3 regions of the Gordonia sp. NPDC062954 genome follow, and region 3 is predicted to be linked to each of the others. Evidence: riboswitches for the same ligand, from Rfam matches in the RefSeq annotation. Region 3 holds a riboswitch; each other region holds the start of a gene.
What was found. A riboswitch is a leader RNA that binds a small molecule or an ion and turns the genes downstream of it on or off. The one in region 3 is predicted to bind S-adenosylmethionine.
Positions count from the first base shown of each region.

Region 1: linked by a shared signal. The riboswitch ahead of ACIGKQ_RS24720 (hypothetical protein) and the one ahead of ACIGKQ_RS08920 (aminotransferase class V-fold PLP-dependent enzyme) in region 3 are both predicted to bind S-adenosylmethionine.
Region 2: linked by a shared signal. The riboswitch ahead of ACIGKQ_RS14440 (bifunctional o-acetylhomoserine/o-acetylserine sulfhydrylase) and the one ahead of ACIGKQ_RS08920 (aminotransferase class V-fold PLP-dependent enzyme) in region 3 are both predicted to bind S-adenosylmethionine.

Region 1 covers NZ_JBITWL010000048.1:1,586-11,138, forward strand. Annotated here, with positions in the region: gene ACIGKQ_RS24700 (PD-(D/E)XK nuclease family protein) at 1-1,660, shown strand, start outside; gene ACIGKQ_RS24705 (UvrD-helicase domain-containing protein) at 1,657-4,890, shown strand; gene ACIGKQ_RS24710 (hypothetical protein) at 5,215-7,005, shown strand; gene ACIGKQ_RS24715 (DUF3293 domain-containing protein) at 7,215-7,724, shown strand; SAM riboswitch class IV at 7,821-7,935, shown strand; gene ACIGKQ_RS24720 (hypothetical protein) at 8,066-8,971, shown strand; gene ACIGKQ_RS24725 (hypothetical protein) at 9,176-9,553, shown strand, end outside.
Region 2 covers NZ_JBITWL010000014.1:10,764-20,316, forward strand. Annotated here, with positions in the region: gene ACIGKQ_RS14435 (cutinase family protein) at 1-1,106, opposite strand, end outside; SAM riboswitch class IV at 1,348-1,467, shown strand; gene ACIGKQ_RS14440 (bifunctional o-acetylhomoserine/o-acetylserine sulfhydrylase) at 1,529-2,857, shown strand; gene ACIGKQ_RS14445 (homoserine O-acetyltransferase) at 2,933-4,081, shown strand; gene ACIGKQ_RS14450 (Hsp70 family protein) at 4,120-5,616, opposite strand; gene ACIGKQ_RS14455 (DUF3017 domain-containing protein) at 5,737-6,084, opposite strand; gene ACIGKQ_RS14460 (bifunctional methylenetetrahydrofolate dehydrogenase/methenyltetrahydrofolate cyclohydrolase) at 6,081-6,959, opposite strand; gene ACIGKQ_RS14465 (serine/threonine dehydratase) at 7,013-7,963, shown strand; gene ACIGKQ_RS14470 (tRNA (cytidine(34)-2'-O)-methyltransferase) at 8,072-8,536, shown strand; gene ACIGKQ_RS14475 (DUF167 domain-containing protein) at 8,554-8,781, opposite strand; gene ACIGKQ_RS14480 (error-prone DNA polymerase) at 8,819-9,553, opposite strand, start outside.
Region 3 covers NZ_JBITWL010000006.1:189,865-199,417, forward strand. Annotated here, with positions in the region: gene ACIGKQ_RS08890 (FAD-dependent oxidoreductase) at 1-866, opposite strand, end outside; gene ACIGKQ_RS08895 (ABC transporter substrate-binding protein) at 1,020-2,051, opposite strand; gene ACIGKQ_RS08900 (DUF4878 domain-containing protein) at 2,154-2,660, shown strand; gene ACIGKQ_RS08905 (rhodanese-like domain-containing protein) at 2,657-3,070, shown strand; gene ACIGKQ_RS08910 (O-succinylhomoserine sulfhydrylase) at 3,067-4,266, shown strand; gene ACIGKQ_RS08915 (isochorismate synthase MenF) at 4,407-5,510, opposite strand; SAM riboswitch class IV at 5,600-5,713, shown strand; gene ACIGKQ_RS08920 (aminotransferase class V-fold PLP-dependent enzyme) at 5,728-7,020, shown strand; gene alc (allantoicase) at 7,093-8,076, opposite strand; gene ACIGKQ_RS08930 (MarR family winged helix-turn-helix transcriptional regulator) at 8,277-8,777, shown strand; gene ACIGKQ_RS08935 (MDR family MFS transporter) at 8,774-9,553, shown strand, end outside.

The sequences.
Region 1 (9,553 bases), on a different contig from region 3:
CAACCTTCGCTTCCGCATCCCCAAGTCCGAGATCGACGGCATCGACCTCGCCCACGTGCGCGCCGACTGCGCCGCACTGGCGCACATGGACGGTATCGCCCCACCCCCCAACGCGGCCCGCATCCGAGATGCCCTCGACGTCCGGTTCCGTGGCCGGGGCGGTGTGCACGGTCGTTCCGGAGTCGGCGTTTCCATCGGCCCGCTGAGTTCCGGGGTCGGCCGAGACCTCGACGTCAGCATCGTCATCGGAGCTGCCGACGGCATCATTCCAATGCCACGTCGCGACGATCCGCTCCTCCCGGAGGAACTCCTCGGCGTCAGTGCGCGTGACCACATCGAACATCAGGAGCGCATTTTCGAGTCAGCTGTCACCTCGGGTCGCGTCGAGCGCATTGTCACGTTCCCCCGCGGCAACCTTCGGGGTGGTGCCGAGAAGGTGCCCTCTCGATGGCTTCTTCCGGCGCTCGGCACGATGGCCGGGAAGGAGGTCACCGTGGTCGACTGGCTGACTCAAACTCGGGATGCCGTGAGCATTGTCGCGGTCGAGTCCTTCGACGTCGCTGCGCAAACCGCCGATCCTCGCATCGGTACGTCGGCAGCGTCGGCCACCGAATGGCGGCTGCGTGAGCTCGCGGCTGTACCCGCCGACCGCCGCCAGGGTGCCCTCGACGATCGCCGCATCAACCTCGGGATGCGGATGCGCAGCGACCGACTCAATGGACGCTTCACCCGATTCAACGGCAACCTCGCCGATGTGCACCATCTCCTCAAAGTGTTCGACAAGCCTGTGGCCCCGACAGGCCTCGAGATGTGGGTGGAGAGTCCGTACAGGTTCTTCCTCGAGAAAGTGCTGGGGTTGCGAGGTCTCCCAGACCCAGACGAAGTGGCTCAAATCAACGCGATCGAGAAGGGCACTCGGCTACACAAGGTTTTCGAGGAGTACATCGGCAGCATGATCGCGGGCGACGACCCAGACCACGGCCGCCTGCAACACATCGCGGACAGAATCCTCAGCGAGGCCGAAGCCGAGAACCCAGGCTGGCTCGCGCAGCTGTGGGCGAAAGACCGCGGGGCGCTCGTCCGTGACATTAGTACCTGGTATGACCACGACACCGTCGACCGCGCGGCAGGATGGCTCCCCGTAGCCGTCGAGGACGAGTTCAAAAACGACAGCGCAATTTCGTTCGATCTCGGGGATGCCCACGTGTTCCTTTCCGGCAGCGTCGACCGCATCGACCAACACCGCGACGGACGAATCCGTGTCACGGACTACAAGAGTGGACAAGCCAAGAAGTACAACGACATCACCGAGGCAAACCCAACCGACAGTGGCAAGCGTGTTCAGCTCCCCACGTATGGTCTTTTCGCGCGCACGCTCGGCGATCAAGTAAGTGCCCGGTACTGGTTCACCTCCTCCGCTGGAAAGTTCGGTGAAGTCGGGTACGACATCACCGACCCTGTCGTCGAGATCTTCCGCGCGGATCTCCGACTCATCCACCACGAGATCATGGCTGGCCATTTCCCGCCCAAGACACCGGAATCCTTCTTCGACGACCCTCTCATCGACTTGATTGGCAGAACCAGCCTTCGACGGGCCTGGGCCAGCCTCGAGAACGTCGATGAACTCGACGACTACACGCAGAAGTACGGTGCACAATGACCACCTCGGAACTTGCCGACGCTGCGGCCCGAGATCGAATTACCACAGGTACCGCAGATACACTCTTCGTCGAAGCCGGTGCCGGCAGCGGAAAGACTCACTCCCTCGTCCGCCGAATCTGTCAACTCGTGCTGAACGATGGCATCGCGCTCGATGCGATCGCTGCCATTACGTTCACCGAGAAGGCCGCCGCAGAACTGCGTGAACGTATTCGCGTCGAACTCGCAAAACATGAAGGCCACCGTGCCCGCGAAGCGCTCGACCAGATCGACACCGCCTCAATTGGCACCCTGCATGCATTCGCCGCTCGCATCGTCAGTGAGCATCCGCTCGAGGCGGGGGTACCGCCGCGGATCACTGTCGTCGACGCCATGGGTTCGCAACTGTCCTTTGAGCAACGTTGGCGTCGTATGCGGACCTTGTTGTTCACCGATGCGCCGGGCGTCGTCATCGACGCGATGGACATCATCCTCGCCGCCGGTGCTTCGCTCGACCAATTCCGCACGCTCGCTGACGCATTGGACCGAAACTGGGACCGGCTAACACTCGACGACAACCCCCAGGGCATCGCACCCGCGGACATCGACCGCATCTTGCGGGAAGCCGACAAGATCATCGCTGGCCTTGAGGACTGCCTTGACCTCACCGACGCGCTGGCAATCAGAATTGACAAGGATCTGCGGGAGTGGCGCGATTCGCTGGACGCCGAACGAAATACCACCGCATGGATACCGATGATCTCGAAGTGTCCTGGACCGGGCACCGCCGGTAAGGGTGCAGCTTGGCGCGGGGGTGTGCCACAGAAGAAGATGGTCAGTGCGGCGATGAAGGCGCTGCGCGAGGAAATCGGACCCGAGGTTCGCGGCGCGTATGTGGATGGTGCCGTGCGGGTGGTCATCCACCACCTTTCGCGACTTATCCTCGACGAGGCGGTTATCCGGCAACGCAGTGGGCAGTTGGAGTTTCACGACCTGCTCGTGCACGCGCGGAACGTCCTGCGTGAGCCTGGCGTCGCCGCCAGCGCTCATGCGCGATACCAGCGCATCTTGCTGGACGAGTTCCAGGATACCGATCCTCTTCAGCTCGAGATCGCTGAGCGCATCGTCGCGGGCGCCGATAGCCCGGGCAGGTTGTTCACCGTCGGTGACCCGAAACAGTCGATCTATCGCTTCCGCCGCGCCGACATCGCCGCCTTCATGTCCGCGCGCGACAACACACCTGACGACGACATCGTTCAGTTGACCACCAACTTCCGGTCCACTCGCCCGGTCATCGATTGGATCAATGTGGTCTTTGGTGCACTTGTCGTAGGTGAGCACCACATCCAGCCTGACTACACCCCACTCGCGCCCGCGCCTGGCCGGCCGCAATGGGATGCGGTGTGGGGGCCGACGCCGTTCGTCTTCCCCGACAACGACGAACCTGTTGCCGATGAGCAGTCACTCGGAAAGGCGGAGGTGATCCGCGCTCGCGAGGCCCGCGATGTCGCGAAGACCGTCGACGCCGCCGTGAATGCGGAATGGTGCAAGGAGTCTCCGCGGGACGATGGATTTGCTCACGAGCCGTTGCTGTGGAAGGACATCTGCATCCTGATCCCGTCGCGGACCGTCCTGCCAGCGCTGGAGAAGGCGCTTGACGAGGCTCGTATCGAGTTTCGGTCCGAGGCATCGAGCCTCGTGTATTCCACGCAGGAGGTGCACGATCTGCTCGTCACATGCCGGGCACTGGCCAACACGGCCGATGAAGCCGCGCTCGTAGCAGCGTTGCGCAGTCCACTCTTCGGGTGCGGCGATGATGATCTCCTTCGTTGGCGCACAGCGGGTGGTCACTGGAACTTCCACGTCGATCCACCGGACGGCCAAGGCGAGTCTCCGGTTGCGGATGCCTTTGCGTATCTGCGTGAACTGTCCTTCGATTTGGGCGACCTCAATCCCGGCGGGCTCCTGGCGCGACTCGCCCGAGAACGTCGTGTGTTCGAGGTATCGATGGATTCACCGCGCCACCGGGATGTGTGGCGACGACTGCGGTTCGTTATCGATCAGGCACGAGCCTGGTACGGCGCGGATGGCGGGTCACTACGCGACTACCTCGACTGGGCAGCGACCCAGGCGGATGAGAACGCACGTGTGGCCGAGACCGTGCTCCCGGAGATCGGCGTGAACGCCGTACGCATCATGACAATTCACGCAGCCAAAGGCCTGCAGTTCCCGATGGTGGTGCTGGCCGGAATGAGCACCGGTTTCCGTTCGGTATCAGAAGCTTTGGTGTGGGGTTCCGACAATCGGCCATATGTGTCTGTATCCGCGACGGTGAAATCGCACGGCTATGCCGACGTCAACGAAGTCGAGAAGCAGCACACCGAAGCCGAAAAGATTCGGCTCCTGTACGTCGCATGTACTCGCGCGGAAAGTCACCTCGCGGTGTCGGGGTATGTGGGTGACCGTGCGTCGTGGGGCCAAGTCCTCGCTCCGGGCCTCGATGCGGTATCCAATATCGTTCCCGATCTTAGTGACCCGGTTCCAGTTGATGATGAACCGATCGCCGCGCAAGACCGGCAGACGTTGGAGGAATGGTCCCAGGAGACCGCTCGGATTGCTGAGGTGTCGGCGCTGCCAGCGTCCTACTCGGCGACCCGGATCGCGCACCCCGGTGATGTCGGCGCGACCGAGCTGCTTGGGCTCTACCGCGACGGTGGTCTACTCGCATCCTCGGCGCAGCCCGACGTCGTCACCGCGGGTACTCCCAGCCTCGACAGCGGAACCGACTTGGGGACTGCGCTGCACGCGGTCCTGGAGGAGGTTGATTTCAGTGCAGATGACGACACGATTGATGCAACCGCGCGACTGGCGGCATCCGCTGCCGGCCTGGCGGATATCGACCATTTCGTTGCGCTCACGAAGTCGGCCCTGAGTTCCGCTCCCGTTCGACGTTCGGCGGAACGCGAGCATTGGCGCGAGATGCAGCTCGCCGGCTTGAGCCCTGATGGCGAGACCGTCGTTGAAGGCATTGCGGACCTCATCTACCGCGATGACGACGGATCGCTGGTGATCGTCGACTACAAGACCGACGTCGGAGTCTCGCAGGAGACGCTCGAGGCGTACTGGGCTCAGCTGTCGATCTATGCGGAACTGCTGCGCCAGGCAACGGGGGAACGTGCGTCGCGGCTGGAACTGGTGTTCTGCCGGGTAGGGGCGGCTGTGGTGGTGACGAGGTCAGTGGTGGGAGCCTGAAATGGTGGCGTCGACCGCGTTCAATGTGACTGCCCGCTACGAAGCCGGCAATGACGAGGGTCCACCGCTGGAGCACTTCCCGGTGGTCTCCGGCGAATGCAAGCTCCTCGTCCGGGATGCCAGCCTGTGTGAATTACGATGTGGCGGCGGGAATGTCATCGCACTGACTGGTTCACGGGGTCTTTTGGCCGGGTCGCGCACGGCAGGAAGCCAACACGACGTGCGTTCCGGGTTTCAGCGCGGACCCGTTCGTGAGGGGTCTCGGGGCCATCGATGTGTTCGAACTTCCGTCCGCGGAGATCAAAAGCAAAGTGGGAGTGAAAGATGAGTAGCCCGGTATCAGCGGAGACACTTCTGGCGAACTATCTTCGTGGGTTCTTCTGGGCCGACGATGAGTGGCTCGAGGTCAACGGGTCGGAAGCCACCTACTGGCAGGCTCGACTGGCACAGACCACGTCGGTCGAAGTACTACCGGATGGCAGAGTGAAGTGGCGGGTCCGCACCCTTATCGTCGAGCACGTGTCCAGCGGCACACTGGCGTCACACATCTGCCTTGCGCTGAATCGCCATGCCGTCGGCTGGAGTTTCGCCTACAACCCCGTTGATCACACCATCCACGCCCTTGTCGCGATTTGTGCTCCTCCGCATTGGGACACATTCATCCTGCGCCTGTCCGAGAAGGCCAAATTGAGCGCGTGGATGTCGGATGTCATCGCAGAGCGACTCGCGTCGGTTGTCGGTGGCGTACCTGCCTACGGTCACCCTCCTCGGCGGAGTGCACCGCGGCAGAGTTTCGATGCGACGTATTACCTGCTGGAGACAATCCGTGGCAGACCAGAGTGGATACTGGACCTTACGAAGTACCAGTTGCCCTCCGTGGAGGACGCAGCTTCGACCATCGCCGAGATTGTCGACGTGCCGCGGGCTCAGGTCTGGTGCGACCGGAATCAGATGAGACTGCCCATAGGTACGTTCAACGGCCGCGATGTGCACATGAACGCAGGCTATGCACGGCATCCCATCGCCGGGGAATGCTGGCAGAGTTCCCTGAAGTTGGGCGCTGACAGGATCTCAGACCCGCTTGCCGAACAACTCTCGGCGATGACGTGGCATCTCTTTGTTGATTCCGAGACGAACCTCCTGGGTGGCTGGAGCTATGAGGCCGGTCATCTCGTCTATCAGCAGTGGAACACGATGTCAGAGGTTCGCTGTCAAGAACAGCTTGGCTCCTACGACGGTAGGTCGGCGGCAGATCTGTGGGGCTTCACCTCAACGCTGAGCGATGTCCTCGGTGAAATCGCCCGGGTTCCATTGCGGTGGGAGCCGCAAGGCGGCCTGCTGAACGACTCTTCACAACGAGCGGAATGGGTCATCGCGTCGATCGCCGAACAAGCTCGACCGGCTCTTGCGGGCAGGCAAAAAACCGAGGACGAGCCCGCCGACCGTCGCCTGCTGTGGATGGAGCGTCGTCAAACCGTCAGTGTGGCGATCTGGTTCAACCCGATGGGTCCGACGGTCACCAGTATGGAGGTTTGTGCCCTGCCCGACGGGGCCGAATACCTGATGTACTACCGCCGACACCCATCGGCGCCCTACTACTGCGTCCTCGGCCCTGTCAGTGACGGCCCTCAATTGGCGCGGTACCAGGAGGACGGAACCAAGCTGCTGGTTGACGGTACACTCCCGAATGTTCTTGTGCAGTGGAATAATCCAACCGCTACGGCCGAGGAAGTGCCGCAGGTGCTTCGCAATAGGGTTATTGAGGTCGCGCAGCAGTCCGGTACCGATTTGGCCGCCGAAGCGGCATGGATCGCTGAAACGATCGGCCAGCCTTGGAAATTTGTTGATCATGAAACAACAGAGCGCGATCGCGTGCGCGCGGCTGCGGCCGAAGCAGCTGCTGCCCGGCCCGCCCCCGATCATGGCTTCGCCCAGTGGTGGGAGCAGGCCTCCAGCTTCGACAACTCAGTTGCCAACTTTAAGGAACTGCCGGATGCCTGGGATGGATCACTGAACGTGCTGAAGGGCAACGAGTATCTGGGAATGCTCGATGTCGGTCCGATGTTGCTGACTTACTCGTCAATTGGCACCCCCGACCCTGACCAAATCGGATGAGGGCGAGCGCACGGGGTGACATCGGTATGGGCAGCACGAGCGTCTTTGCGTGCCGGTTCCCGGATGTGTGACCCACTTACCGCGTTGCAGAAGGGCTGTCGCACCGGATTCGCGCGTAGTTCGGAGTCGTACGATGGCATTCTGAAGTCTCGTCCTGCCGCCAACGACGAAGACGTCGAGACATCTCGGCGTCTCTCTCGGGGGAACTAATGGCTCGATCGAAGCACGCGCACTCAGACTTTGTGTGGCCAAACCGAGGCGAGCTGGTGCGCCATGCAGAAGACGACGATCTGTGGAAGCAGTACCTCAGGACCAAGGTTCACATCGACAGTCCCGCTGGGGGTGGAACGGTTTGGCCAGCCGAGAGCGGCGAGGTGTTGCCACCCCTTGGCCCTTTGCATGTCATTACAGCTGTCCAGCCCGACTCCGTGCCCACGAGTGACGAGAATGCTGCTCGCCTGTCGGTGTTGGATCATGAACTAGACACCGAGAGTGTTCATTTCATGCATGCCGTTGGGCTGAGCCTCGATGATGATTATCACGAGACCAGCAGGGCGGTATTCGGACTCACCGACGCCCGTGCCCGCGATATCGGAGGGCGATTCGGCCAGGTGGCGATCTTTGCCTGGCACGGCCGACGTTGGTCCTTGTTCGCGTGTGCGACCGACCGGCAGACTCACCGAGGTTGGCGGTGGATTCAAGACGGTAGTGCTCGCTGACGGTGCCGTAGTGATGGCGCTGTGCGGTGGCTGCAGCGCCTTCGAGATGCCTGCGACTCAAGAAGAATGTCGGTGCGCCTCGCTATATTGATGACGCTTCATGAGTCGCCGACCCCGACGCTCCGGCTGGGCGGCACGCCAACCCCACGTTCATGGGTGGCCCGGATGGCCGAAGCGGCCCGCACCGACCGGTGCCGGGCAAGAGCGCCTCCCCGCCGGAGGCTGCGAGTCGAAGAGATTCGCGTTATCTGACAACCGCCGACTACCCGCTCACGAACGCGGTGGGCACACAACCCCGCGAGCGTGCTGACCCAGGACCGACCGAAAGGAGACCGATCTCTGTGAAGCTCTACTACCACCCTGACTACGTCGCCGCCGGGTACGGCTTCGACACCACCCGCAAGTCCGGCTGGATCGCCGACTCACTGGCCAGCGACCCGATTGAGGGTGTCGAGGTCACCGCTCCGACGCCGCTGACCGTGCGCGACCTCACCCGCGTCCACGACCCCGAGTATGTGGCAGCAGTGCAGACCGGCAACCCGCAGTGGCTTGCCGAGTCGCAGGGATTCGCATGGGACCCCGCGTTGTGGCAGATGGTGCTGTCGTGCAACGGCGGCGTCGTGGCAGCGGCACGCAGCGCCCTGGATGAGGGCGTGGCCGGCTCGCTGTCCTCGGGACTGCACCACGCGCGTTACGACGAGGGCGCAGGATTCTGCACTTTCAATGGCCTGGTAGTCGCGGCGAAGAGACTGCTGCACGAGGGCGCAGCGCGGTCGGTGCTGATCCTCGACTTCGACGCACACTGTGGCGGCGGCACCGCCCAGCTCATCAAAGGTGACGAGCGCATCACGCAGGTCGATGTGTCGGTCAGCTCGTTCGACCGCTACCCGGGGCAGGCCAACTCGACCCTGACGCTGGTGCACAGCGCCGACGAGTACCTGACCACCATCAAGGGGGCACTGGCCCAGGTCGATGCCACCGCGATCGATCTGTGCCTGTACAACGCGGGGATGGACCCCCACGAAGACTGCGTTGTGGGCGGTCTGGACGACATCACCGCCGACGTACTCGCCTGTCGGGAGCGCATGGTGTTCGACTGGTGCCAACAGGGCGCTCTAGCGACGGCGTTCGTGCTCGCCGGCGGCTACATCTCCAGAACGCTTGATGAGGACGCCCTGGTGGAACTGCATCGACTCACCATCGGCGCCGCTGCCAATCTTCTGGCAGAGCCCTACTCACGTTTGTGACCTACTGCGCCCGCACCGGCCGGCCGCGCACGAGCCACAGTTGTCGGCGCTGCTGCACACAGTGACGAACCTGAGCTTGAATGTGTTGGACGACCGAACTTCGCTCATTGGCCGCTATCAGGGGCTGTCGGAGGACGTGCCGTGCCGTAGTGCACCCTGGGTGTCAGTCGTCGCAGAGCATGCAGGGTGTGAAGGAGCGAACCGATGACGGACGCGGCGAGAGTCGACGACGAATGGCTGAAATTGGGGTTGGGAGATGCCCATCTAACGATCGCCAGAGCAGTGTTTGAAACACCTGCCGATGTGAGGCCGTGGGTTAGTGTGCTAGCCCGCTTCGGACCCACGCCCGACAGGCTGAGGGAGGCCATCTTGGCGGGGCTCGACCCGGATGAGTTTATGGCTTGGCGATCGGCCGGTGTCCCTTCGCAGAATATCGGCCAATGGCCAAAGTTGTTGTCGCAGGCAGGCCTCACGCCCGACCACGTGAACCGGTGGAGGTCAGCTCGCCACAAGCCGTCGACCCTACCTCGCATTGTCGGCTATTTATCAGACGATGTCACCTTCGACGAAGTCCTGGAATTG
Region 2 (9,553 bases), on a different contig from region 3:
GGCGGCAGGACGTCCTGGACGACGCGGACCACCGGCTGCAGGTTGGACAGCTCGATTCCATAGGGCAGATCGACGGTCCACCGATCGGCGAGGACATCGCGGATCCTCGTACCGTCGAGCCCGATCGTCTCGGCACCATCGCGGATGACGCCGATGATGGCCGAGTCCGCCTCGGCGATGCAGTCGGTCTGGTCGGCTCCGCAATCGACCACGCGTCCCGTGTTCCATACCGGTTCGGTGGGATCGCGATACATCTGCCAGTTGTACAGACCGTGCTTGGTGAAATAGCCGACCAGGCCGTCGACGGTCCCGATGGGGTCGTATAGCGGGTCGGGCAGGTCGCAGATGGGGTCGCCCTGGACGCAGACCGAAACCACGGAGTCCTCGAGCTCACCGAAACCCCGGTTGCCATAGCCCTCTCGGGCGCCGCTCATGGTGAGTCCGGGGATCACGCCGATCAGTGAGAGTTCGATGCCACGGCCGGTCTTGTCCCCCACCCGCCGGGGATCGGCGTAGAGCTCGCCGGACAGGTCGTCGGTACTGATGTCGACGACGATCGGTTCGCCCTCGTCGTCGAGCTCCGGGTTCCCGTGCTCGTCGAGCAGTACGACCTTGTCGTCGCGGTCGTTGCCGATGTCGGAGAGGACGTCGCCGGCCACCCGCGCACCCTGCGAGTAGCCGGCGACCACCACCGGCGTGTCACAGTGATACTGGTAGCGCGCGATCGCCTGCTTCGTCGCGGCGTTGCCCTGCGCGACGCTGTCGTCGTAGCCCGCAGCGCCGAGCGGCCACAGGGTCGTCGGATAGTCGGCGTTGATCACTTTGTAGGGAGCGTCCGCGTAGCGCGGGTCGTCGTCGGCGGTCCCGGGCGTGTCATCGATTCCGGTGCCGCTGAAGCGTTGCTTGACGCCGATCATGTTCGCCGCGTCCGGGTCATTCGTCCCGCCGACGATGATCACGGCGCCCGCACCACAGTCGTAGTCGTCGTCCGAATCCGCCCGGGCCACGCCGGCCGGAAGGCAGTACGCGGCAGCCACCGCGAGAGCACTCGCTATGGCAACGAGCACGACCGTCATCCGGTGTGCCGAACGGCACCGAGCAGGCATCAGATCTCTTCTCGTCGCAGGGCCTGGGCTGGCGACAGCCTAGATCCGCGATCTCAAAGACCGCATCATCGTTCGTTAGACTAACGACTCTCACCTGGGGTTTCAGTCGCATTACGGCCGAAGTTCATCCTTTCGGACGACAGTTGTTCTCAGTTTGTGACCTGCCGATCCAGGCGTGTTCCGATCACCGCGAACAACACGGTTCTCAGCCGCGCAGGGGCGTGCTATATCCTTGACGCCAGGTCATGAGCATCAGCGTCAAGCCCCGGCTTGCTGATCGGCAACCCTCCAACCGCGGTGGGGTGCTCCGGGTGATGACCGGGTTGAGGAATGCAGATGCACTCCGAGGCAAGCGCGGGTCCGAAGGTCGGACCCCACCAGGGTCGTTGCACCCTGCCGACCGCAGAAAGTAGGACATGGTCATGTCTGACTCCACTGGCTCCGACGTCGTCGATCCCACGTCGAACTGGAGCTTCGAGACCAAACAGATCCACGCCGGACAGACGGCGGATCCCACTACCAATGCACGGGCACTGCCCGTTTACCAGACGACGTCGTACGTCTTCAACGACACCCAACACGCCGCTGATCTCTTCGGGCTCGCCGAACCGGGCAACATCTACACCCGGATCATGAACCCCACCCAGGATGCGGTGGAACAGCGAATCGCCGCGCTCGAAGGTGGCGTCGCCGCGCTCCTGCTCGCGTCGGGTCAGGCCGCCGAGACGTATTCCATCCTGAACATCGTCGAGACCGGTGGCCACGTGGTCTCCAGCCCACGGCTCTACGGCGGCACATTCAACCTGTTCCACTACACGTTGCCCAAGCTCGGCATCGAGGTGTCCTTCGTCGATGATCCCGAGGACCTGGACTCCTGGCAGGCGGCCATCAAGGACAACACCCGGGCGGTGTTCGGTGAGACCATCTCCAATCCGAACAACGAGATCCTCGACATCGAGGGCATCGCCGAGGTGGCGCACCGTAACAGCCTGCCGCTGATCGTCGACAACACGGTCGCGACGCCGTATCTGCTGAACCCGCTCGCCCACGGCGCGGACATCGTGGTGCACTCGGCCACCAAATACATAGGCGGCCACGGCACCGCGATCGGCGGTGCCATCGTGGACGGCGGCACCTTCGACTGGCGGGTACAACGCGACGGCGTCGATCTCTTCCCGGGCTTCACCACACCGGACCCCAGCTATCACGGTGCGGTGTTCGCCGACCTCGGTGCCCCGGCGTTTGCCCTGAAGGCCAGAGTTCAGTGGCTGCGCGACACCGGCGCGGCGATTTCTCCGTTCAATGCCTTCCTGTTGGCGCAGGGACTGGAGACGCTGAGTCTGCGCATCGAACGCCACGTGAGCAACGCACGTCGCGTGGCCGAGTTCCTGGAGGGTCACGCTCAGGTGGAGTCGGTGGCCTACGCGGGCCTACCGTCGTCGCCCTGGTACGACCGCGCCCAGAAGCTACTGCCGAAGGGGCAGGGCGCCATCGTCAGTTTCGAGATCATCGGCGGCGTGGATGCGGGCAAGAAGTTCGTGGACGCACTGACGTTGCACAGTCACGTGGCCAACATCGGTGATGTGCGATCACTGGTGATCCACCCCGCCTCCACCACCCACAGCCAACTGGCCCCGCAGGAGCAGATCGACGCCGGCGTCACCCCCGGTCTGGTGCGGCTGGCAGTGGGTATCGAGGGCATCGACGACATCATCACCGACCTGGAACTGGGGTTTGCTGCTGCCAAGTGATGTGTGGGACAAGAGCATTCATGTGACAACAGGCCAATGCGTCGACAATCGAGTGTGACGAAGAGTGAGTGAATTGTGTCGGTGAGTATCGAACCGCAAACCCAGCCCGCTGATCGCCCCGACTGGGAGCAGATGCCGGACGGGGCGATGTCCAGCGTCCGCATCGGTGCGGTATCTCTCGACAACGGCCAACGGCTCGACGATGTCACCCTGGCCTTCCAGCGCTGGGGGACATTGTCGCCCACCCGCGACAACGTCATCCTCACCCTGCACGCGCTGACCGGTGACTCACACGTCACCGGCCCCGCCGACGACGAGCACCCGACCGCTGGATGGTGGGACGGGCTGATCGGCCCCGGACTCGCCATCGACACCGACGAATGGTGTGTCATCTCGGCCAACGTGCTCGGCGGATGTCGCGGCTCCACCGGACCTGCATCGCCGGCCCCGGACGGGCGGCCGTGGGGCTCTCGCTTTCCGCAGATCACGGTGCTCGATCAGGTTCGCGCCGAACGAATCCTGATGGATCACCTGGGGATCACCGGAATCGGCTCGGTGGTCGGCGGGTCGATGGGCGGCGCGCGGGCGCTCGAGTGGGCCATCGAATATCCGGAGATGGTGCGCAGCGCACTGGTGCTCGCGGTCGGGGCCCGGGCGACTGCCGATCAGATCGGCACCCAGACCACTCAGATCGCCGCGATCCAGGCTGATCCCGCATGGCAGAACGGCGATTATCACCGCACGGGCCGTGCTCCCACCGCCGGACTGGGTGTGGCCCGGCGGATCGCCCATCTCACCTATCGGGGTGAGGTGGAACTCGATCGTCGCTTCGCCAACCATCCCCAGGCCGACGAACAACCCCTGCACGGTGGTCGCTACTCCGCCGACAGTTACCTGCAGCATCAGGCGGACAAGCTGACCCAACGCTTCGACGCCGGCAGCTACGTCGTACTCAGCGAGGTGCTCAACCATCACGACGTCGGCCGCAACCGGGGCCGCGTCGAGGACGTCCTGGGTGCCTGCCAGGTTCCGGTGATCGTCGGTGGGATCGCGTCGGACCGCCTGTATCCGATACGGCTGCAGGAAGAACTCGCCGAGCAACTCGGCAACTGCGTCGGCGGACTGCAGGTACTGCACTCCGACAACGGTCACGACGGTTTCCTGACCGAATTCGACGCGATCAGCGACCTTCTCAAGCGCACCGCCGAGATCGCCCGAGCCTGAGACCCGACCCGACCCGACGGCCGTCGGCCTGATCGGCGCTACCGGACCGGGGTCGGCGTTGTCGTGGTCGGTGTGGTGGACACCGGCGCCGCATCCTCCGGAGCCGCGCGCCGCGGCGCCGGCGTCGTCGTGGTCGGCGTCACCGGTGCCGCGGGTGGCGCCTGCGTGGACGACTGCGGCAGCAGTCCCGGTGGGATGAACTCCGGCAGGGTCGGGGTGGGGCGGGTGCCCGGCGGCCACGGCAACGACGGCAGCGGATACGGCAGCAGCGTGCGTGTCGGTGTCGACGTGGCGGGGCCCGACTCTGCGGTCGGCGGCAGTTCCGTGGTCGCCCATCCCGGTGATTCGTCCCACCGCGGTTGCGGCTGCTGCGTCGTCGGCACCATCGGTTCAGGTTGGAGCTGCGGGGTCCGCGGCGCCGGTGCGGCGGCGGTGGTGGTGCTCGACGTCTGGGCGGTCGTCGTGGACGTCTCCGACTCGATGGATGTGGCGACCGGCGGTATCGGTGACGGCGCCGGGGCGTTGTGACCCGCCAACGATGAACTCACCGCATAGATCGTCATCGTCGCAGCCGCGAGGATCGCCCCCACCACCGCCAGCGGAGTGGCCGAGAGCCATTCCCGGTTGCGCCGCCCACCGATGAACGCCAATCGCGAGGTTGCCGCCGAGGTTTGTGCCCGGGCCGCAATCGCCGCGCCGACCGATGCCGCGAGTTCCGGGGCGTCGGGCACCACCACCTCGACGCGGGCCGTGTCGAGCATGGCACGCACGGCCGGCAGATTCGCGATGCCACCGACCAGCACGACGGCTTCCGGGCGGGCGTCACGCACCGCACTCTCGGACAGATAGCGCGTGATCACCGCACGGGCCTCGGCGACCATCGGAGCGAGAGCCCGCTCCATCACGGCGCTGGTGAGGCGAGGATGACCGCGGCCTTCGGCCAGCACGACCGAATCGTCACCGTGCGGAGTGACCTCTTCTTTGGCGGCGCGGCAGGCCGCGAGGAGTGCGCTGCGACGGCCGCGCGCCAGGTGACTGTCGCGGTGGGTGTCTTCAGCGGTCAGCTCGGCCACGAGCGCCCGGTCCACGTCACGGCCGGCCAGCGCACGCGAGCGCATCGGCGCCGAGATGCGTTGCGAGGACGGATCCACGGTGTAGAGCGACATCCCCGTATCACCGCAATCGGCCACCACGACCGACGCGTAGCGGTCGATTCGCCCGCTTGCCGACAGATAGGCCACCACAGCGTCGCCCTCGTCGACGAGATGGATCTGACGACGCGGACCGCTGCCCCGCGAGGCCAGATCGCGCCGCTGCTTGGCGGTGCGCGCTGCAACGCCGATGGGTCCGACACGCCGACCGGCGTCCCGGGCAGCGGTGAGCATGAGGTCGATGCCGGCGTTCACGCGACCCGCCATGTCGAGGCCGTCGCTTCGATCGATGTCGATGACCCGGGTGTCGACCACGTTGCGACCCACGTCGTCGCGGGTGAGCAGGACGAAATGGATCATGCCCTCGCCTGCGGACACACCCATCGACGTGTAGGTGTCGGCGGTGGTCGAGTCATCGGTGGTGATCGTCGAAGTGATGCGTTTTCTCCAGCTGTGTTGTCCCCGGTCGGGGGCCGTCAGGTCACATGTTGATCTCTATTGTAATCAATCTGTGCCCAACGGATCGATGGACGTCGCCAGCCACAAGATCAGCGAGCCCACCGACGCCATCACGGCGACGTCAAAGAATTTACTTCTGACCTGCAACAATCCCACTCTTGAGGTTGGAATGAAGGCACGTAACACGGCACCGAGCAGCAAGACCGACCCGAAGACGAAAGCGCCGCGACGCCAGCGGTCGAACAACACGAGCACCGCTGCGGCGAGCAGACCGAGCAACACGACGAAGTACGGAATCTGCACCAGGTAGCGGCGCAACCGCGCTGCGTTGCGGCCACGCCGGACCCTGGTGACGGAGCCGCGGGCCGTAGGGTCCCGGTCGGCCGGCGTCACCCCGACGTTCCCACCCGGGCCCGTTCGGCCAGCTGCGCCTCTGCCCGTTCCACCACATTGACCAGCAAAAACGCGCGAGTCAGCGGCCCGACGCCACCGGGGTTGGGCGACACGTGTCCGGCCACCTCCCATACGTCGGGAGCCACATCGCCGGTGAGTCCGGCATCCGTGCGGCTGACGCCCACGTCGATGACGGCGGCACCCGGCTTCACCATGTCCGCGGTGATCAGGTGCGGCACGCCGGCGGCGGCCACGACGATGTCGGCGCGGGCAACTTCCGCCGCGAGGTCACGCGTGCCGGTGTGACAGAGCGTGACAGTGGCGTTCTCACTGCGGCGGGTCAGCAACAGCCCGATCGGGCGACCGATGGTGACGCCGCGCCCGATCACGGTGACCCGCGCCCCGGCGATCGGGATGTCGTATCGCCGCAGCAGATGCACGACGCCGCGCGGCGTACACGGCAGCGTCGCCTCCTTGCCGAGAACCAGTCGCCCGAGGTTGATGGGATGCAGACCGTCGGAGTCCTTGTCGGGATCGATCCGCTCGAGTGCCGCGTTCTCGTCGAGGTGCCGCGGCAAGGGCAACTGCACGATGTAGCCGGTACATGCCGGATCGGCGTTGAGATCGTCGATGGCCGCGTTGAGTTCCTCGGTTGTCGCGTCCGCCGGCAGGTCCTTGCGGATCGAGGCCACCCCGATCCGCGCGCAGTCGGAGTGCTTGCCCTTCACATACGACTGCGATCCGGGGTGGTCACCGACGAGGACCGTGCCGAGGCCCGGGGTGATGCCGGCGGCCCGCAACTTCTCCACGCGGGCTCCGAGGTCGGTGAAGATCTCGTCGCGAGTGGCCTTGCCGTCTAGTCGTATCGCGGTCACGGGAGACCATTGTTCCACTCCGACTAGCGTGACCGGACGTGGACACTCATCCGATGTCGAACGACGCCGTGACCCGAGCCGATGTCATCGCGGCACAAGACCGGATCGCGGGGCATCTGCGGCGCACGCCGACGCTTCGAACTGCACTGCCCACGGTGGACGGGCCCGTCGAGGTGGTCATCAAGCTGGAGTATCTGCAGCTCGGCGGGTGCTTCAAGGCGCGCGGCAGCCTCAACGCGGTCCTGCATGCCGCAAACGATGGACGACTCGACGATGCCGGCGTGCTGGTGGCCTCGGGCGGCAATGCCGCGATCGGCGCGGCCTGGGCGGGCCGGATCGCCGGTTGCCGCTGCACCGTTGTAATCCCCGAGACCGCGCCGACGGTGAAAGTGGAGCGGCTGCGAGCGTTGGGCGCTGATGTTCATTTGATCGGTCGGCGCTACCAGGACGCGGCCGACGCGGCTGCGCAGATGATCCGGCGCTCCGGTGCGCTGGCACTGCACGCCTATGACCTGCCCGACATCGTTGCCGGTGCCGGGACCATCGGTCTCGAGCTCGCCGAGGACGTGGACGGTCCGCTGACCTGCGTGGTCTGTGTCGGTGGGGGCGGACTGCTCGGCGGCATGACCGCCGCGACGGGACCCGGTGACCGGATGGTCGGGGTCGAACCGATCGGGGCGTCGTGTCTGCACCAGGCCATCGACGCCGGCCGACCGGTACCGGTGGAGCTGGACAGTGTCGCGGCCGATTCCCTGGGTGCCACCCGCCTCGGCGACATCTGCTGGGCCACGATCGCCGGCCGCGAGGTGACCAGCGTGACGGTGTCGGATGCCGACCTGATCGCGGCTCGTCGGATGCTGTGGACCGACTACCGGATCCTGGTGGAACACGGCACCGCGTCTGCGGTCGCCGCCATCTGCACCGGCCAGGTCACCGCCGCACCAGACACCACACTGTGCGTGGTCCTCTGCGGCGCCAACACCCCCTTCACGCTCGACCCGTAACCGTTTTGGCCGCAGTTCCGGGTTCCGGCTTGGGGCCTAAACTGCGACCGGAAGCAGAAGCTGCGGCCAGAAGTTCTGGACTCGCGACACTGGCTAGACTCGCCGATCATGTTCCGCATCATGTTCTATCAGCCGTGCATTCCGCCGAATACCGGCAACGCGATCCGGCTGGCCGCCAACACGGGGTGCGAGTTGCACCTCATCGAGCCGCTGGGATTCGACATGTCCGATGCACAGGTGAAACGAGCCGGACTCGACTACCACGAGATGGCGACCGTGACAGTACATCCCGATCTGACGGCGGCATGGGAGACGCTGCAGCCGGAACGGGTGTTCGCATTCACCGCCCACACCTCGCGCTATCACACCGACGTCGACTATCGGCCCGGCGACGTGTTGCTGTTCGGTCCCGAGCCGACCGGCCTCCCCGACGACGTCCTCGACCAACCGCAGATCACCGACCGTCTGCGGATTCCGATGCTCGACGGTCGTCGGTCGCACAACCTGGCCAACGCCGCCAGCATCGTCGTGTACGAGGCCTGGCGGCAGAACGGGTTCACCGGCGCGGTGTGAGGGACGCGGCGCGCACCTCAGTCGATGCGGAACCGTTTGGTGCGCGATGTCGCGCCGCCCACGAGTGCGATGCGACTTTTGGGCACCCTGAGATGGTCGGCGAGGATCTCGGCGACCGCCTTGTTGGCCCGTCCCTCCGCTGCCGGCTCGCGCACGTAGACGGTCATCGATCCCGCCGGATTCGTCTCCACCAACGGCCCTTTGCGGCTGCCCGGCTTCACGGTCACCACGATCTGTTTCCCCATGACGGTTTCCCTACTTCCATCCTCGGGCCAGTATGTGTCAGTGCCAGTCACGCGAACGTGTTCCCACTCGAAGATCCAAGCGCTGCAAACGCTCTGCCACCACCGTCACCGCCCCCTCGGCATTCTGCACGGTGCCCCGGATCAGCAACGCCGAGGCCGAGTGTGCCAGATTCCGGTGCCGCGTCCACAGCCCGACCGAGCACACCACATTGACCATTCCGGTTTCGTCCTCCAGGTTGATGAACGTCACGCCGGACGCGGTGGCCGGACGCTGTCGATGAGTCACCGCACCGGCCACCAGGACGCGCGAACCGTCGGCGACCGTCAAAAGACCATCCGCGGGGATCACGCCCATCGCCGCCAACCGCGGCCGCAGGAACTGGGTCGGATACGACGTCGGGGTGATCCCGGTGGCCCACGCGTCGGTGGCCGCGAGTTCCACATCCGAAAGCCCCGGAAGCGTCGGCGTGGGGGCAGCCGCCTCGAGTGGCAGTTGATCCGAGCGGACCGTCGCGGCCGCCCCGGCCTCCCAGAGCGCTTGCCGCCGACTCATCCCGAAACAGCCGAACGCATCTGCACCGGCGAGCCCCTCGAGTTGCGCGACCGTCAGACCGGCCCGCCGGGACACATCCGCGATGTCGGCGAAATCCCCTTCTCGAGTGCGACATTCGACGATCCGGTCGGCAACGTCGGCACCGACGCCACGCACTCCACCCAGACCCAGACGGACCTCGAGGCCCGCGTTCTCCAGGGTCGCATGCGCCAACGACCT
Region 3 (9,553 bases):
ACCTTGCCGTCCTCGCCGAGGATCTCCACCGGATTCTCAAAGAAGTGCAGGTAGAGCTTGTGGATCGCGCCCTGCTTGGGGTCGCGGATGGCGTAGTTCTCGATGATCGTGGCGACCTGGTCGGTGATCTTGGACCCGCGGCGGGCCACTGCCGAACCCTCGTCGTACTCGATGTCCTCGGGTGCGACGATGACCTCGATGTTCGGGGAGTGGTCGAGTTCCTTGAGTTCGAGCGGGGTGAACTTCGCCTGCGCCGGTCCGCGACGCCCGAACACGTGCACCTCGACGGCCTTGTTGGCCTTGAGGCCCTCGTAGACGTTGGCGGGGATCTCGGTGGGCAGCAGTTCGTCGCCGGTCTTGGCCAGCACGCGCGCGACGTCGAGGGCGACGTTGCCGACACCGATGACGGCGACCTTCTCCTGATCCAGTGGCCAGGTGCGCGGGAAGTCGGGGTGTCCGTCGTACCAGGCGACGAACTGGGCGGCGCCGTAGCTGCCCTCGAGGTCGGTGCCGGGGATCCCCAGCGCGCGGTCGTCGGTGGCGCCGGTGGAGAAGATCACCGCGTCGTAGAGGTCACGGAGTTCTTCCAGTGTGATGTCGGTGCCGTAGTCGACGTTGCCGATCAGGCGGACCTGCGGCTTGTCGAGCACCTTGTGAAGCGCCGTGATGATGCCCTTGATTCGCGGATGATCCGGTGCCACGCCGTAACGGATCAGACCGAAAGGTGCCGGCATGCGCTCGAACAGGTCGATACTGACGCCTCGGTCCTTGGCGGTGTCGGACTTCATCAACGCGTCGGCGGCGTAGATCCCGGCGGGACCTGCACCGACGATGGCAACCCGCAACGGGCGGCTGGTGTCACTCATGGAATAGATGCTTTCCGTGGCTCTCTCGGTGACTTCCGGTGAAGAAGTCGGTGGCGGTGGCCGCTGACGCGGCGCCTATCCCTTCTACGGTAGGCGCTGATCGTCGTCGGCCAAAATCTCTTGTGAGGTAAACCTCACCTGTGTCCTCGGTGGTCAGCGCTGTGCGGCCGCCGAGATCGGCGCGACAGCCTGCTCGGCCACCCACGGGACGGTGAGCACAGTGGGCACCGACATCGCACTGCCCACCTGCTGATCGAGGTAGACCACGCGGCCCTCGGTAACCACCGGTAGCCGCGACCAGGCCGGATCGTTGCGCAGACGATCGTTGGCGCCGTCCCAGTCGACCGCGACCACGACGTCCACGCCGTTGAGCATGGACATGTTCTCGGCGGAGATCGAACCGTAGAAGCCGTTGGTGATGGCCGGTTGCAGTGACTCCGGAAACGTGAGCCCGTAGTCGGTGAGGGTCTGCCCGCGGCCGTCGGAGCCGGCATAGATCGACAGACCGCCGTCGGGCGAGGCCGTGACCACCACGCCGGTCTTGCCCGCGAATTCGGGATGCTGTTCGCGGATGTCGGCCAGGAATCCCTGTGTCTCGTCGATCTTGGCCTGCGCCTGTTCGGGTAGTCCCACGGCGCGACCGATCTGGGTCGTCTGCACGTCCCACGGCACCTGCCAATCGGGGTACTCGGCGGGGCGGGTGATGGTGGGTACCGCCTTCGACAGAATGTCGTATTGCTCCCGGGTCGGCGCGGCGCCGACGGCGGTGACCAGCTCCGGATCGGTCTGCAGGGCCAGCGGGATCTGACTGCCGAACTCTGCGGCGGCCTGCGGCAGGATCACCGGCTCCGCGTCGCCGAGTAGGTCGGCGTTCCAGGGTGTGCTGCGCTGGGTCGGATCGGCGAACGGCGCGATCGTCGTCGGTGTGATGCCCAGCGCCAACAGGGTATCGGCGTCGCCCACACCCATCGCCGCGACGCGTGAAGGCTGCTCGGTGACGGTCGTGGCGCCGTACTCGTGGTCGATGGTCACGGGCAGGGCGCCGGGATCGGCGGCCGGCATCGACGACGATGCGGCGTTGTCTTCATCGGGTGCGCTGCATGCCCCGACCGACAGTGCCGCGACGGCCACGAGTGACGTGATCGCGATCCGCACCGTGCGGGGGAGTGACCGATGTGCCTTCATGGGAGCCCTCACGTCGATTGGGTTGGGTACCCTAGCCTAACCGCCTGTGGCGGGCCGGTGCCGCGGCCAGGGGGTCTGACGACGGTCGATAGACTGCGCGCCATGGCCAAGCGTGCGGGTGATCAGGATCGTTCGGAGTCCGGTGGACCTTCCGACGGTCAGACCACGCCCGCGCCGACCTGGAAGGCGGCGTGGCCGTTCCTGGTGGCCCTGGGTGTGGTGGCCATCGCCGCGATCGGCATTGGCATCTCGTATCTGATCCGTCCCGCCGACGACCGCATGAGTACCGAAGCGCACATCCAGCATGCGGTCAACGATGCGTACACCGCTCGCAACGAGTTGGATTACACCCGTTACCGGGAGGCCACATGCGCTGCGGAACTCGCCTCCGACACCTTCCCGGACAAGGACACCTTCGTCGAGCAGAACCGGGTCTCGTTCGAGGAGAACGGGCAGATCGTGATCCCGGAGATCGCCGACATCACCGTGAACGGTGACCGGGCGACCGCACAGGTACATTGGCATTTCGACGAGACACCGGACTCAGAACAGGTCACGGATGTGGTCGTGGTGCGAGAAGACGGGGACTGGAAGGTGTGTACGTCGTGAGCTACGCGGGTGACCTCACGCCCCTGGAGGCGTGGAAGAAACTGGAGAACGACCCCAAGTCGGTGCTGGTGGACTGCCGCACCCGGGCCGAGTGGGCGTTTGTGGGTGTGCCGGATCTCGAGGTCATCGGTAAGAAGACGGTGTTCATCGAGTGGAACACCTTCCCCGACGGCCGCCACAATGATGCGTTCGTCTCGCAGTTGCGCGATGCGGGAATCGCCGATGACGACGAGGTGATCTTCATCTGCCGGTCCGGACATCGGTCCATCGGGGCGGCCGAGGCAGCGACCGCAGACGGGGTCGACAAGGCCTACAACGTGCTCGACGGCTTCGAAGGTGGGCTGGACTCCGACGACCACCGCGGCAACGCGGGCTGGCGGGCACAGAACCTCCCCTGGCGGCAGTCGTGAGCAAGCAACTGCCCGAAGGTGTTTCGGCTGACACCCTGGCCGTGCGGGCCGGCCTCGATCGGTCCGGCTTCTACGAGACCTCCGAGGCCTTGTACCTGACCAGTGGTTACGTCTACGACTCGGCGGAGGCCGCCGAACGCGCGTTCACCGGTGAGGACGAGCGCTTCGTCTACTCCCGCTACGGCAACCCCACAGTCGAGATGTTCCAGGAACGTCTGCGCCAGATCGAAGGTGCGCAAGCGTGTTTCGCCACAGCCAGCGGAATGGCCGCCATGTTCGTCGCGCTCGGTGCGCTGCTGAAGGCCGGTGACCGCCTGGTGGCCGCACGCAGCCTGTTCGGCTCGTGCTTCGTGGTGTGTAACGAGATCTTGCCCCGCTGGGGTGTGGAGACGGTGTTCGTCGACGGCGAGGACCTCGACCAGTGGCGCGATGCGCTGTCGACGCCCACCACGGCGGTGTTCTTCGAGACCCCGTCCAACCCGATGCAGACCCTCGTCGACGTCGCCAAGGTGACCGAGCTGGCGCACGCCGCGGGTGCGAAGGTGGTGCTGGACAACGTGTTCGCCACCCCGCTGCTGCAGCGCGGACTCGACATGGGTGCCGACGTCATCGTCTACTCCGGGACCAAACACATCGACGGCCAGGGACGCGTGATGGGCGGTGCGGTTCTCGGCGAGCAGGAGTACATCGACGGCCCGGTGCAGACCCTGATGCGCCACACCGGGCCGGCGTTGAGTCCTTTCAATGCGTGGACGATGCTCAAGGGCCTCGAGACGATGCGGTTGCGGTTGGACGCCTCGGTGTCCTCGGCGTTGCGGATCGCCGAGTTCCTTGAGGCCGATCCACGGGTGGCGTGGGTCAAATATCCCTTCCTGCAGTCTCATCCGCAGTACGAACTCGCCAAGGCGCAGATGTCGGGCGGCGGCACCGTGGTGACCTTCGAGATCGCCGACCGCGACGGCGTCGGTGGCAAGAAGCGGGCCTTCGAGGTGCTCAACGGCCTGCAGATCGTCGACATCTCCAACAATCTCGGCGACTCGAAGTCGCTCATCACCCACCCGGCCACCACCACCCATCGCGCGATGGGTCCGGAAGGTCGAGCCGCCATCGGCGTCACCGACTCGGTGGTGCGGCTTTCGGTGGGGCTCGAGGGCGTCGACGACCTGATCGCGGATCTCGATCGGGCGCTGGGGTGAGGAAGTCGGCGGGCTGATCTCGATACGGCCCTCGGCTGGCGCCTCGGACCTACTCGATCACCGGAGAGTCAGCCCAACCGCTGGGCGACGTATCGAGGAGCGACGAACCTTCCTCCGGGTTGTGGGCGATCAGGAAGTCGTCAGGCATGCGCTATACCCAATGCGTTGAGGACGGTCGCGAGTTTGGCGGTGGTCTCGTCGAGTTCGTCCTGTGGGTCGGACTGGGCCACGATCCCGCCGCCGGCCCAGGTGCGCAGACTGTGGCGATCTGCGGCAAGCTGCAGGCATCGGATGGTGACCATCCACTCGCCGTCGCCGGCGTCGTCGCACCAGCCGACCGCGCCCCCGTAGAGCCCGCGTGGGTCTTCGACATCGCGGATCAACTGGGCGGCAACATCACTCGGTGTGCCACAGACCGCGGGGGTGGGACTGAGCAGCGCCGCGAGATCCAGCGCGGTGACCGACGGATCACGCAGCGTCGCGCGGATGGGTGTCGCCAGGTGCCAGATCTCGCCCGTGGAGCGGACCTCGGGGGTCGACGGTGCATCCAGATCCGAACTCAACGGGGCGAGCCGGTCGCGGAGGTAATCGACGACGAATCGGTGCTCGGCAAGGTCTTTCGACGACGACGCGAGCGCCTCGGCGGCCGCACGGTCCGCGGTAGGGTCGGCGGATCGGCGTGCCGAGCCTGCGTACGGTCGGCAGGTGACGACCCGACCGGTCTTGCGCAACAACACTTCCGGGCTCGAGCCGAGTAGCCACGAATCGTCGCCGATGACGGCCCCTACGTCCACGGCGAAGGCGTTGTGGTCGACATTGCCGCCCGCCAGTGCGGCAAGCAGATCGGTGACCTCAACCGGCTGCCCGATCACGATGTCGACGGCGCGGGCGAGGACCACCTTGTCGACCACGCCGTCGGCGATCTGTTTGATGGCTGCGACCACCCGGTCGCGGTGGGTTCGTGGATCGGGGTGGGCCGTCATGGACACAACCTCGCGCGGTGTCGGCGGCACCGGCGTCAGCGGTGCGGCGTCCACATCGAGGACTTTTGGTTCGACGAGCGCCGCATTGTCGGCTGGGTCGAAAGGGATTGCCCCGGTGATGGCCCGAACGTCACCCGTGGAGAGGGCTGCGCGGGCGGCGGCGGTGTCGGTGAACGCACGCCGACGACCACGGGCGCGGACGGTGCCGTGGGGTCGGGACAGCACGAACACCTCGCGGTCGTCGCCGTCGGAAGTGGACATGACCTCACGGTACCGGCGCGGCTCGCCGGGTTTCGCTCACGATGATCGGAAATTGACTCATCCGGGGCCGATGGGCGACTGTTGATGCGGGTCATGAGTGCCAGTGACAAGCCCCGGCTCGCTGGCCGGCAACCCTCCTCCGCGGTGGGGTGCTCCGGGTGACGACCCGGCTGTGGTCGAGGTGGCCACGGCAAGTGCGGATTCCCTAGGAGCGTTCATGTCCACTGTGCTGTCAGACCCATTCATCACGTCACTCGCGGCTGCGCCGCTGCCCGCGTGCCCGCAGCCGACCCCGATCCCGCCGCTGGCCGAGGTCGTCGGCGCCACCGCGCACGTTCCACTGTGCTCAGGCGGGTCGGTGCGCTATGTGAACCTCGACTACGCGGCCAGTGCGCCGGCGCTGGCCGCGGTGGCCGGCGCCGTGCAGGCCGCGCTCGGCCAGTACGCGAGCGTCCATCGGGGTGCCGGACATCATTCGCAGGTCACCACCGTCAGGTACGAGTCGGCCCGCGAGTCGGTACGAGCCTTCGTGCGCGGACGGATCGACGACGCCGTGGTGTTCACCCGCGGCACCACCGACGCGATCAATCTGGCCGCCCGGGCCACTCGCGGCGATGTCGTCGTCCTGGATATCGAGCACCACGCGAATCTGTTGCCGTGGACGGCCCGCGAGCGCGCCGGGGGCGCGCGGGTGGTGCGGGCGCGGTCGACGATCGAGGACACCCTGGCTGCGCTGGAGGCGGAGTTGGCGGCGGCGCCGGCTGCGTTGCTGGCGGTGACCGCGGCGTCCAATGTGACCGGTGAAGTGCTGCCGATCGGCCGGCTCGCCGCGCTGGCCCACCGACACGGCGCCCGCATCCTGGTCGATGCAGCCCAGCTCGTCGCGCACCGGCCGGTGTCGATGGTCAGCCACGGTATCGACTACCTCGTGTTCTCCGGCCACAAGCTTTACGCGCCGTTCGGCGCCGGGGTGCTGATCGGCCGGGCGGACTGGCTCGACGCGGCCGACCCGTACCTCGCCGGCGGCGGTGCGTCGGCGGCAGTCACCCTCGACGACGCAGCGTCGGCGAGTGTCGAATGGCGCAGCGGCGCAGCTCGACACGAAGCGGGATCACCGAACGTGCTGGGCGCCATCGCGATCGCGGCGGCCTGCGAGGCGTTGGCCGGCATCGGCTTCGAGACCATTGGTACGCATGAGGCGGAGCTGTTGGGTCGCTTCGACGCCGGACTGGCCGGGATCGCCGGCGTCGAGCTGCTGCGGATCTTCGACGACTCGACCGACCGGGTCGGTATAGCCGGGTTCGTCGTGGACGGTCACGCGCCCCGTGAAGTCGCCGAACATCTCAGTGACACAGCGGGAATCGGCGTGCGCGACGGAAAGTTCTGCGCACATCCGCTGCTGCAACGGCTCGGCTTTCCCGATGGTGCGGTGCGCGCGAGCTTCGGCCTGGGGACCGGCGCAGACGACATCAACCGTTTGGTGGAGGCGCTGCACCGATTGCAGGCCTGACACATCCGCGCACCGAGCGCGCATCCGCGCACGTCTCGACATGCGCGGATGCGCGATAGATGCGCGCGAAGCTCAGGCCTCGCCACGCTCCCACTGCTCGATGAGCTCGGCCTCCGCATCGTCGGTCAATGTGCCGTACAGCTTGAACCGCGCCATCCCACCGTCGGGGTAGATGTCCATGCGCGCCTCGGTCATCGGACGATCGAGGTCGATGACGAAGCGATGGCGGGTGTCGGGCTGCAGCTCGGTGCGGGGCAGGACCTCGAACCACTCGCCGTTCTCGCCGTCGCGACCCCGAACCGTCGCCGCGCCGGGAGCGTTGCCGAGGAAGTAGCTGGTGTCGAGTTCGACGAGGCTGACCTGGCCGCGCCCGGCCAGCCGGACCTGGACCCAGTCGTTGCCGTCGTCGCGGCGCCGCGAGGTCTCCCAGCCCTCGCCCATGTTGCGGGCGCGTCCGGGCATCAGCAGATTGTTGGGGGAGCTGTAGAACATGTTGGAGCAGGCGGTGATCAGGCCGCCGTTTTCCAGTGCGGCGAGGTCGAAGTGGCCGTAGCGGAAGAAGTGCGGGTTGGGCACTCCGCGACCGTGCACGCGGAAGCGGGCCACGCCGCCGTCGGGGTGCATCGTCAGTCGCACGTGCGTGAAGCGATTCTTGGCGTCCACCTTGAACGGATTTCGGGTGTCACCCTCGGCGGGGGACTTGTCGACGATCGTGACCCACTCGACGTCGTTGAGTAGTTGATCGACCGAGACGACGCCTTCCACTGCGGCGGCCTCCACCGAGATGTGCGGTGGATAGTTGCCCTTGAACCACGACGTGTCGACCACCACGCCGTAGATGACGCCGGGCGCGCCGAGTCGGACGATCGCCTGGTCGACCCCGCTCTGCCGCCGTCGCCGGGTCTCCCAGCCGTCGTAGACCTGGCCTTTGTGACCGAACGTGGCCGGCTGGTACTGCGCCGCCGGCGTCTTGATGAGGTTCTGCGCCTCGGCGAACAGGTCGTCGTTGGTCCAGACCACCGCGCCCCCGAGATCGCGAAGGGCGAGATCGGGCATGGAGGTGAAATGCGGACGGTTGCCCGATGTGGGAGGCGGCTGAGGAGTCACGTTTTCTGATCGTAGGTAACGGTTTGCCTTCCCACGAATCCGCGCGCATACTTGCGTCCGGCAACTAGTTGCGGGACGCAACTAATCGCAAAGGGAAAGTAAAGGACTCGCGGGGGCAAGGCCCCGAAACGTGACCACACGGAGGCGTGATGCTCGGCCAGAGAGCTCTCGACGAGCTGTTCGACACTCTCGCCCGATACGTCCGCATCCGCGACCGTGCGGCGCACACCACGTTCAAGACGCCGGACGGTGAGTTCGAGTCGGCCGCCTTCAAGTCGCTCTTCCACCTGGCCCGCCAGCCCATGCGGTCACGGGAACTCGCCGAGAGTCTCAACGCCGACCCGTCGACGGTGAGTCGCTATGTGGCCCAACTCGTCGATCTCGGGCTCGTGCGCCGGGAAGCAGACCCCGACGACGGTCGCGCCACCCAGCTGGTGATCACCGACGAGGGTCGTGGCCGGGTCGAGGCGATGCGGACGGTGCGTCGCGCAGCGATGGACCAAGCGATGTCGGACTGGAGCGACGACGAACTGCATGCCCTGGTCGGGTTGCTCGGCAGATTCGTCGACGCCGCGGAGTCCGTGATCGCACCCCCGTGCGCCAAGACGGGATCCGGCTCGCTCGAAGCGCTTGTGAAAGGACAGAAATGACAGAATCCACAGCCACGGCCCGCGACGACGACGTCGCCGGCGCCGGGTTGAGTCACCGTCAGATCCTGACGGTGCTGGCCGGCCTGATGAGCGCGATGTTCCTGGCCGCGCTGGACCAGACGATCGTGTCGACATCGATCCGGACCATCGCCGACGACCTCAACGGTTACGACATGCAGGCCTGGGCGACGACCGCCTACCTGGTGACGGCGACCATCGTCACACCGCTGTACGGCAAGTTGTCGGACATGTACGGCCGCAAGCCGTTCTTCATGGTGGCCATCTCGATCTTCGTGATCGGATCGTTCCTGTGCAGCATCGCGACGTCGATGTACGAACTCGCGGCCTTCCGTGCCTTCCAAGGCCTCGGCGCCGGTGGCCTGATGACGCTGGCATTGACCACCATCGGTGACATCGTGCCGCCGCGTGAGCGTGCCAAGTACCAGGGCTACTTCCTGGCGGTGTTCGGTACCTCCAGCGTCCTGGGTCCGGTGCTCGGTGGTCTCTTCGCCGGACAGTCGTCGATCCTGTTCGTCACCGGCTGGCGCTGGGTCTTCCTGGTGAACGTGCCGATCGGGATTGCCGCGCTGGTGCTGATCTACAAGGTCCTCAACTACGACCAGCAGAAGGGACAGGGTGGCCGTACCGACTATTGGGGTGCCACCGCCCTGGCCATCGCCGTCGCGCCGCTGCTCATCGTCGCCGAGCAGGGCCGCGAATGGGGCTGGACCTCCGGAGCTGCCTGGCTGTGTTACGTGGTGGGCGTCGTCGGCATC